2 regions of the Bacillus sp. SRL543 genome follow, and region 2 is predicted to be linked to the other one. Evidence: a T-box and tRNA genes for the amino acid it is inferred to sense, from the RefSeq annotation. Region 2 holds a T-box; the other holds one or more tRNA genes.
What was found. The T-box of region 2 lies ahead of leuS (leucine--tRNA ligase). A T-box ahead of a tRNA ligase gene usually reads a tRNA of that ligase, here a tRNA-Leu.
Positions count from the first base shown of each region.

Region 1: it has a tRNA-Leu gene. The T-box ahead of leuS (leucine--tRNA ligase) is inferred to sense a tRNA for this amino acid. The anticodon was not compared.

Region 1 covers NZ_OZ481794.1:2,988,372-2,992,803, forward strand. Annotated here, with positions in the region: gene AC4E8B_RS15300 (helix-turn-helix transcriptional regulator) at 1-1,383, opposite strand, end outside; gene AC4E8B_RS15305 (aromatic acid exporter family protein) at 1,548-2,645, shown strand; tRNA gene AC4E8B_RS15310 (tRNA-Leu) at 2,711-2,793, shown strand; gene AC4E8B_RS15315 (SGNH/GDSL hydrolase family protein) at 2,896-3,636, opposite strand; gene AC4E8B_RS15320 (DUF2188 domain-containing protein) at 3,758-4,021, opposite strand; gene AC4E8B_RS15325 (hypothetical protein) at 4,140-4,432, opposite strand, start outside.
Region 2 covers NZ_OZ481794.1:3,827,854-3,832,285, reverse strand. Annotated here, with positions in the region: gene AC4E8B_RS19520 (IS4 family transposase) at 1-645, opposite strand, end outside; T-box leader at 1,531-1,749, shown strand; gene leuS (leucine--tRNA ligase) at 1,849-4,266, shown strand; gene AC4E8B_RS19510 (rhodanese-like domain-containing protein) at 4,428-4,432, shown strand, end outside.

The sequences.
Region 1 (4,432 bases), 840 kb from region 2:
ATACCCGCACATGCCGGCTATCCTTTCAATCGGCAAATCTGTTTCAAGCAGGAGCCGCTTTGCCTCCCGGACTCTGATTTCATGAAGCCTTTCACGGAAGGTCAGCCCTATTTCTGCTGCAAACCGGCGGCTCAATGTACTTTTATGCATTCCGAGCGATTCTGCACAATCTGATAAGTTCCAGCCTTCGATCCAGTAATTTGACTCTATCAGTTCTTCGGCTTTTTCAGCAGCCGAGACAGGATCATCCATTCCTTTGCGGTTATATTCCATGAAAAGCAAGGCCGCAAATTGCTCAAGCTCCTTGACAATCTGGTGGATGGTCGGCAGATGGACTATCTTCTGAAAAACATGGTGATAGTTTTCCTCCAGCAGTTCAGACTGAAGCTGATAGGTTTTCATATACCTTCTCGCCTGTGCAAGCACACTTGTCAGACGGACCCTGACCAGCTCCGGATCCGGGTATGGGGATTTCAGAGCAAGGAATTCTCTTTCACACCAGGAACGAATAGCTTTTTCGTCTCTTTTTTCAAGCATTTCTATCCATTCCCTCTGCTCGACCGGTGTCAGGAGCGGGTCCATTCCCTTTGTTAAAGAAGAATGATTTTCTGAAATGATAATGTCATAGCCTTCAAAAAAAATCAGTTTGGTCAGCATCCGCACATGCTGGTATGCATCCTTCAGCGATTGCGGTTTCTTTGTTATATGTACGATGACAGCCAGGGGAGCGGCAGGAAAGCTTTTTTTCCAATCTGCCATAAATGAGTGGAACTCATCCTGAGCATTCCCATTCGTAGAAGTTCGTACAAAAAGAACGAACTCCGACAAAGCGAACACTTTCCCTGCTTTAATGGAAGTATGACTGCATAATCTGCTGTACAATGTCTGAAAAGCTGAGCTGTTAGGGGTAAGGAACGCTGCCATTGTAAGGCCCTTGTCCTGTTCCCCGTTCGAGATGAACAAATCTGGATAGCCAGGTTCATGGGAGGCAGATTTCCTGGTTTGCCCCTGCTCCGGCCTATTCCTGAGTTCAAATCGGATCTGCTGGACAGCCCTTACCAGGTCTGAAGAAGAAAATGGCCTGAACAGCACATCCTCACCCTTATATTTCAGTGCACGGTATGCTGTCTGAAATATCCTTTCAGAGGAAATCCCGAGCCAGCGCACTCTTTTATTCTTCAACTCTTCCGCTTTTTCCCCGGCCCCCTGGTCCCAGCTGTCCATATTAATGATGGAAAGTCCTGGTGAATCAAATTCTATGCCATTAAGAAACTCTGTCTGATCTTTCCAAATCCGCAGATCAACCCCGCTTAAATGGGACTCCAGCACCCAGCGTATTCCCTGAGCCTCCAAATCATCTTTAGGAACTAAATGAATGAGCATAGCGGCACTCCTCTCTCCTTTTTTCTTTGCATATCCACTTGAATCAATGCTTATTGTATTAGTCAGCATTCCAGCTGAATCTTTTCTTCCCCCATAGAGCATCATATTTGCGATATAATATATATATCATGAAAATAAATAATACAGTAAAAGAAGGCAAAAAAATGAAACCTTTCCTATTTAAATTTGCTGGCGGGAGAATTGTAAAAACCGGGATTGCTGTTTTTGTGACAGCCTTTATCTGTCATTTGCTGGATTGGCCTGCCATGTTCGCAGTCATAACTGCCATTGTAACAATTGAACCGACTGCTGCCGATTCAATCAGAAAGGCATTCATCCGCTTTCCTGCTTCTGCCATCGGGGCAGGTTTTGCCGTTTGTTTTGCTTTCCTGTTAGGCGACAGTCCTTTTTCTTATGCATTCGTTTCGCTTGCCACAATCATTGCCTGCCATAAACTGAAACTTCACGAAGGTACGGTTGTTGCAGTGCTGACAGGAGCTGCCATGATTTCGACTGTCCATGATCATTATGCAGCATCCTTTTTTATCCGCCTCGGCACAACCTGCACCGGCTTGGTCGTCTCGTCTTTAGTCAATATCTTCATCATGCCGCCGCAGTATTCGAAGACCATTATGCTGGGAATCGACTCAGCATTCGAAAAAGCTTCTTCTATCCTGCTGAAGTCATTTACTCACATGTCCGGCTCTCCTTTTGAAAAAGCAAGGCTCCTAGAAGATTTTCAGAACCTGTCGAGGGACACGGAGAAAATTGAAAAATTATGTTTATATCAGAAAGATGAATGGAGATTCCACCGTTTTACCCGTAAAGAAATAAGGTGCTTCAGGCTTGAATATAAAAAATTGATCATTCTCCGCCAATTGATTTATCATATCGGCAATCTGTTTTATTTGCCAAAATCCCGGTTCAGCTTTGATCAGAAAACAAATATTGCGATCATGCCGGTCATGGAAACCGTCTCACGCGTCCTTAAGGATAAAGAATTTATACCTGAAGAGGATTATCAGACTAAAGTAAATGCGCTCACACAGTGGTTCAGCGAACAGAAAGAATTTATTCCCTTGGCTGACCTGCATCCGGACCAGCATCATCATATCTCTCCTGAAACTGCGGTATTGTTTGAAATACTATCCCTCCATGACCTTGCCGAAGAACTGCTGCATGTCAGATCACTCGAGGGCCGCGGGAAGGAACTGCTGAATGCAGAAATAGAAAAGCAAATAAAATCCAATAAATTTTCTTGAAAATTTATTAAAAAAGTAGTGTACAAACATAATTATTATGCTATAATAAATTCAGTTGCTAGTAAGCGGTTGTGGCGGAATGGCAGACGCGCTAGATTCAGGTTCTAGTGGGGGCAACCCCGTGGAGGTTCAAGTCCTCTCAGCCGCATAAAAAGATTTACCGAAAAAAGCGATTTGCTTCTGCAAATCGCTTTTTTCTATTACTTCTATGAAAAAATTCAGGAAGAAGGCCAGCCGGCAGCCGTCCTTCCTATTCTGATGCAGATGCCAATGAGGCATTATCCATATTCCCGGTTTGCATGAGGGCGGATAGATAATTGTATATCTCTGCCCCCAGGATCTTATATCCCCATTCGGTCAGATGGATTCCATCGGCTGAAATTAAGTCTGTCAGATCTCCGGCCTGTTTTAATGCAGATCTTACATCTATTTTCATTACATTCAGTTCATCCGCAATTTTATTGAGACTTTGATTATATTTCCCATGCCAGTGCTCTATCCCGCCGACTCTGCATATCCAGCTGCTGATTTGTGAACTGAACTTGCCAGAAATATTCTCATAATAGCGGACTGGATCAAGCGGAGGCAGGGTCAGGAGGATTGGAGTAATCCCGCTGTTCTTCACTTTCTCTATCATACATCTGAGATTATCTGCATACTTGTCCAGCGGAACTGAAGCAATATGTTCACTGTCTGGATTTTGCGCAACCTCTTCCCATGAAAAATTACAATCATTGCCGCCGATGCTGATGATGGCAAAATCGGGTTTCACATCAGTTACATCCCGTTCAAGCCGTGACAGCAGAAGATTCGAATTATCATTAAAGACACCTTTGTTCAACACTTCAACATGCGGCCCCGCTTCACCTGCACCATTATTTCGAAATAACTCCTGAAGGACAGCTGGATAGTTCTTTTTTAAGATTCTCAGCCGCCCTTTTAGGTATGACACTCCGCGGGTTAGACTATCACCAAAGCAAACTATTTTCATGATGGACACCCTTTGCATTTTAAACTTTATTTTAGAATAGCATATTACCTCTTTAAAAACGAGTACAGTGGTCCCGCATTCCAACAAAAAGGCTTCAGCCCTGGGCTGAAGCCTTTAATTCTTATTGGCGGTAATTCTCCTGGTCCTCTATCCTTCCTTCATCATTATGGATAATGGCCATTGTACCTGCTTCCTTCGCCATATCCTTAGCCTTGTCCACAGCTTCGGATTTGGAACCGGTTGTTAATTCCGGCTCATCTTCGCCTTCTTTTTTTACAGCCCAGCCTTCCTCATCACCTGGCACAACGTGGAAGTTTGCTTCATCTGTCCCGGCTCGCTCCTGGAAATACTGATTGCGGTCATCGTTATTCTTATTGTCTGCCATATGATCAGCCTCTTTCATTAAAATTTTTTCTCCACTAAACTATTACCCCTTCATTTTTGAAAAAAACACGGTACCCGCATCATTTTGCCAAAAGAAAAACAGCCAATCAACCGACTGGCTATTTCTTTTCGACACGGACCAATCCGTCCCTCATATTGTCTTTTTCAAAATAACAAACCACTGTATCTTCTTTTTTAATGATGATGTTCTGGTCAAGATCATCCAATGTAAATGATATGCCAAGCCCATCAGCTGATTTCCCGTAATACGTGCCATCCTCTACCTTTGTAATTCTATATTCAAAAGAAACATAGTCTTTTTTCTCTTCTACATTAGCATTTGTCTTTTTTGCATCGAATTCGAATGAGGAAATCAATACAAATAAAACAGCAGACAGCAGCGATAAAAGAA
Region 2 (4,432 bases):
GCTTATGCCATATGCAATCATTGCGAGCCATAATTGATTCCAAACAGCTGCGGGCTTATGGTTGTAAAGCTTGACGAGTTTAAGGTGCTGTTTCACCCACTTGAAAAAAAGCTCGATTTTCCAACGCATCCTGTAAATTTCAGCCACTTGTTCGGCGGAAAGATCTCTTCGTGTGGTCAGGATTCGAAACTTATTGTCCTTTTCATCCCGGAATTCCACCAGCCTGAGAGGGAATTTCCGGTCATTCTTGATATCGTGGATTTCAACCTCCGCATCCTTAACAATTCGGCTGTTGGAAGGTACCGAATGCTCCGTGAGGAGTTTGGTCCTTGAATTTCCTTTAATACGAACGACAAAATTGATTTTCCTCTCAATCCAATTATGGAAATGGCTGTAGTTGATATACCCGCGATCCATTACGTAAGTGGCATCCTTATCAACTACTAAATCAATGGATACTTCCTTATCTGCAACGCCTGTTGTGGAAAGTATTGCATCTTCCGGATAATAAGTTTTTTCATCCAGAACGGCCAATTTCAAGTGGATTTTAACGCCATTTTTGGATTTTGAGGAATACGCCCATTCGCCTGCCTTTTCCGGTAAAGAGATTTCAGTCGAGTCAATTACCGAAAGCCTCCCGGCCAAAGGGGATCCCTTTGGGATTTGGAGGAAAACCTTAAGGCTAAGGATAAACTGCAGGAACTGACAGAACTTGAGGGAATCCACTCCTCCACTCTGTACCGGAAACTTGAAAAACTTCCAACCTGGCTTCTGCAGGATACAGCCATGAAATTATTCTCCCGGATTGATAGAAGGAAAGCTTCTACGAATAAAAGGATGGCTTTACCCGATAACAATTTCTTGGCTCCGTGGTCAAGGTAAGGGTCTCGGAAATTTTCAAGTTTTAATAGGCACAAACACTTTTCAACGACAGTAGAATTGGGTAAATGATCAATGAGCATTTTACCATCTCCTAATTGTTGAAGTGTATTAAGGTGTTGCGACCGCCTTATTTGTCTTACTTCTTCAATTAGGAGATTTTTTATTATCTAAACCTTTAATGCTCAGGAAATATATACCATTCATTTGCAAGACTAGTGCAAAAAACAGGAAAAAGGGCAGCTTCGCTCCTCTTAACCGGAATTTCTCCGCTTATATATACCCATCCGTGCCATATTCAGCAGCCTAACCGGAATATCTCCGCTAATTTTAAGGCTTGCTGGTCCCCAAAATAAGGCTAAGACTTCCTGTTTTTAAAAAACATTCCTTCACTATCCTGCCGCGGTAGCTGAATAAGCCTCTTTTCTGCAAGCCCATAAAATGTGAATCCCACCTTGTTATAATTAAAATAAACAACATTACCAATAAATCCTTTTTTTATGCCAAATTTATTTTCCGTTAAAGTTCTTGAAATGCTTGTATGCACGGATGTAAAGCACCTGCATACATTGAAAAGTATATTTCTTCCTATTCAAGAGCATACTTGCATACACAGGAGAATTTTAATACAATAGCTTTATATATTTTTATGTAAAAACTATGATAAGGAATAGTAATGATGGAGTTCCGCTCAATAGAGAGCTGGCGGGAGGTGCAAGCCAGCCGGGACAGTCATGAACTCGCCTTTGAGTTGCAGGTGTGAACAACAGTAATGCCTGCCGTTTTCCGCGTTAAGGATGAATGAAGAGAGCGGCGATGCCGCTAATGTGGGTGGTACCGCGGGAGAATACATATCCTCTCGTCCCTATTTTGGGATGAGGGGTTTTTTTATGGTCTTTTTCGCTGTAAAGCAGACCGGCAAAACCTTTCCCCAAAAGAAAATCTCGTATTATACAGGAGGAAAGCACGATGAGCTTCAATCACAGAGAGATTGAAAAGAAATGGCAAAGTTCTTGGGATGCCAACAAAACATTTAAAATGGGCGATGAAAAGGGAAAAAGCAATTTTTATGCGCTTGATATGTTCCCTTATCCATCAGGCGCCGGACTTCATGTCGGGCACCCGGAAGGATATACAGCGACTGATATTCTGTCCCGCGTAAAAAGGATGCAGGGGTATAATGTACTCCATCCAATGGGCTGGGATGCTTTCGGGCTTCCGGCAGAACAGTATGCACTCGATACAGGCAATGACCCGGCAGAATTCACAAAGAAAAATATCGATACATTCCGCCGCCAGATCAAATCGCTTGGATTTTCATATGACTGGGACCGGGAAATCAGCACGACTGATCCCGAGTATTACAAATGGACACAATGGATTTTTACAAAGCTGTATGAAAAAGGGCTTGCCTATATTGACGAAGTGGCTGTGAACTGGTGCCCGGCACTTGGAACAGTTCTGGCCAATGAGGAAGTAATCGACGGCAAGAGCGAGCGCGGCGGCCACCCGGTGGAGCGCCGCCCGATGAAGCAATGGATGCTGAAAATCACGGCCTACGGCGACCGGCTGCTTGAGGATTTGGAAGAGCTTGACTGGCCTGAAAGCCTTAAGGATATGCAAAGGAACTGGATCGGCCGTTCTGAAGGTGCAGAGGTGACCTTCAGCATTGAAAACCATGAAGGCACTTTCACGGTCTTTACAACCCGTCCTGATACGCTGTTTGGCGCGACTTATGCGGTGCTTGCACCAGAGCATTCACTTGTTGAAAGCATCACGGCCGAAGACAGAGCAGAGGCGGTCGAAGCATACCTTGAAAAAGTGAAGAGCAAGAGCGACCTGGAGCGTACAGATCTGGCAAAAGAAAAAACAGGCGTATTTACTGGGGCTTATGCCATCAACCCTGTAAACGGCGAAAGAATGCCGATCTGGATTGCCGACTATGTGCTGGCAAGCTACGGTACGGGCGCCATCATGGCCGTTCCTGCACATGATGAGCGTGACTATGAGTTTGCAAAAGAATTCAGCCTGCCGATCAAGGAAGTTGTCGCAGGCGGTGATATCGAAAAAGAAGCGTATACAGGCGATGGAGAGCATGTGAACTCCGGATTCCTTGACGGTCTTCAGAAGGAAGAGGCCATTTCCAAAGCAATCGAATGGCTTGAAGAAAAGGGCATCGGGACGAAGAAGGTAACATACCGCCTCCGCGACTGGCTGTTCAGCCGCCAGCGCTATTGGGGAGAGCCGATTCCGATCATCCACTGGGAAGACGGCACGATGACTGCCGTTCCGGAATCAGAGCTGCCGCTGATGCTTCCGAAGACAACGGAAATCAGGCCATCCGGAACAGGTGAATCACCGCTCTCCAATATTGATGAGTGGGTTAATGTGACAGATCCTGAAACAGGCAAAAAAGGGCGCCGCGAGACGAATACAATGCCGCAATGGGCGGGAAGCTGCTGGTATTATCTGCGCTATATCGATCCTAAAAACGAAAATGCGATTGCTGATGCCGATCTGCTGAAAGAATGGCTTCCGGTTGATATTTATATCGGCGGTGCCGAGCATGCAGTGCTTCACTTGCTGTATGCACGATTCTGGCATAAGTTCCTGTATGATATCGGTGTGGTTTCTACCAAGGAGCCTTTCCAGAAACTATTCAACCAGGGGATGATCCTTGGTGAAAATAATGAAAAAATGAGCAAATCAAAAGGCAATGTAGTAAATCCTGATGAAATTGTCGAATCGCATGGTGCGGACACACTGCGCCTGTATGAAATGTTCATGGGGCCGCTTGAAGCCTCTGTTGCCTGGTCAACGAACGGCCTCGACGGAGCCCGCCGCTTCCTTGACCGTGTGTGGAGACTGCTGATCGACACTGATGGAAGCCTGCACAGCAGAATAAAGGATGCAGAGCCGGAGTCAAGCCTGGAAAAAGCCTACCATCAGACAGTCAAAAAGGTAACGGAAGACTATGAAGGACTGCGGTTCAATACTGCCATTTCACAGCTGATGGTATTCATCAATGAAGCATATAAAGCAGAGACGCTGCCAGTAAGCTATATGGAAGGATTTGTGAAAATGCTGTCGCCGATTGCTCCGCATATCGCGGAAGAGATTTGGGAAAAGCTTGGACACAGCGGCACAATCTCATATGAAGCATGGCCGGCATATGACGAAGCCAAATTGGTGGATGATGAAGTTGAAATCGTCATCCAGGTCAACGGCAAGGTCAAAGCGAAGCTTATGGTGCCTTCCGATGCGGGGCGTGAAGCCTTGGAGCAGATTGCGATGGAAGATGATAAAATCCAGGAGCAGATCGAAGGCAAAACAATCCGCAAGGTCATTGCCGTACCAGGAAAGCTTGTCAACATTGTAGCCAACTAAAGCAAGGGATCCCCTGTTTCGACGAGAAACGGGGGATTTTTTGGGCAAGTTAAGGCTGGTGAGAAAAAGCTGTCAGGAATGGAAGCTGTTTTTTGCCTTATATTCCTTCCTGTGTTTATACTATTCATATTGGATCGACGAATCTAGAGAGGGTGTCATAGATGGA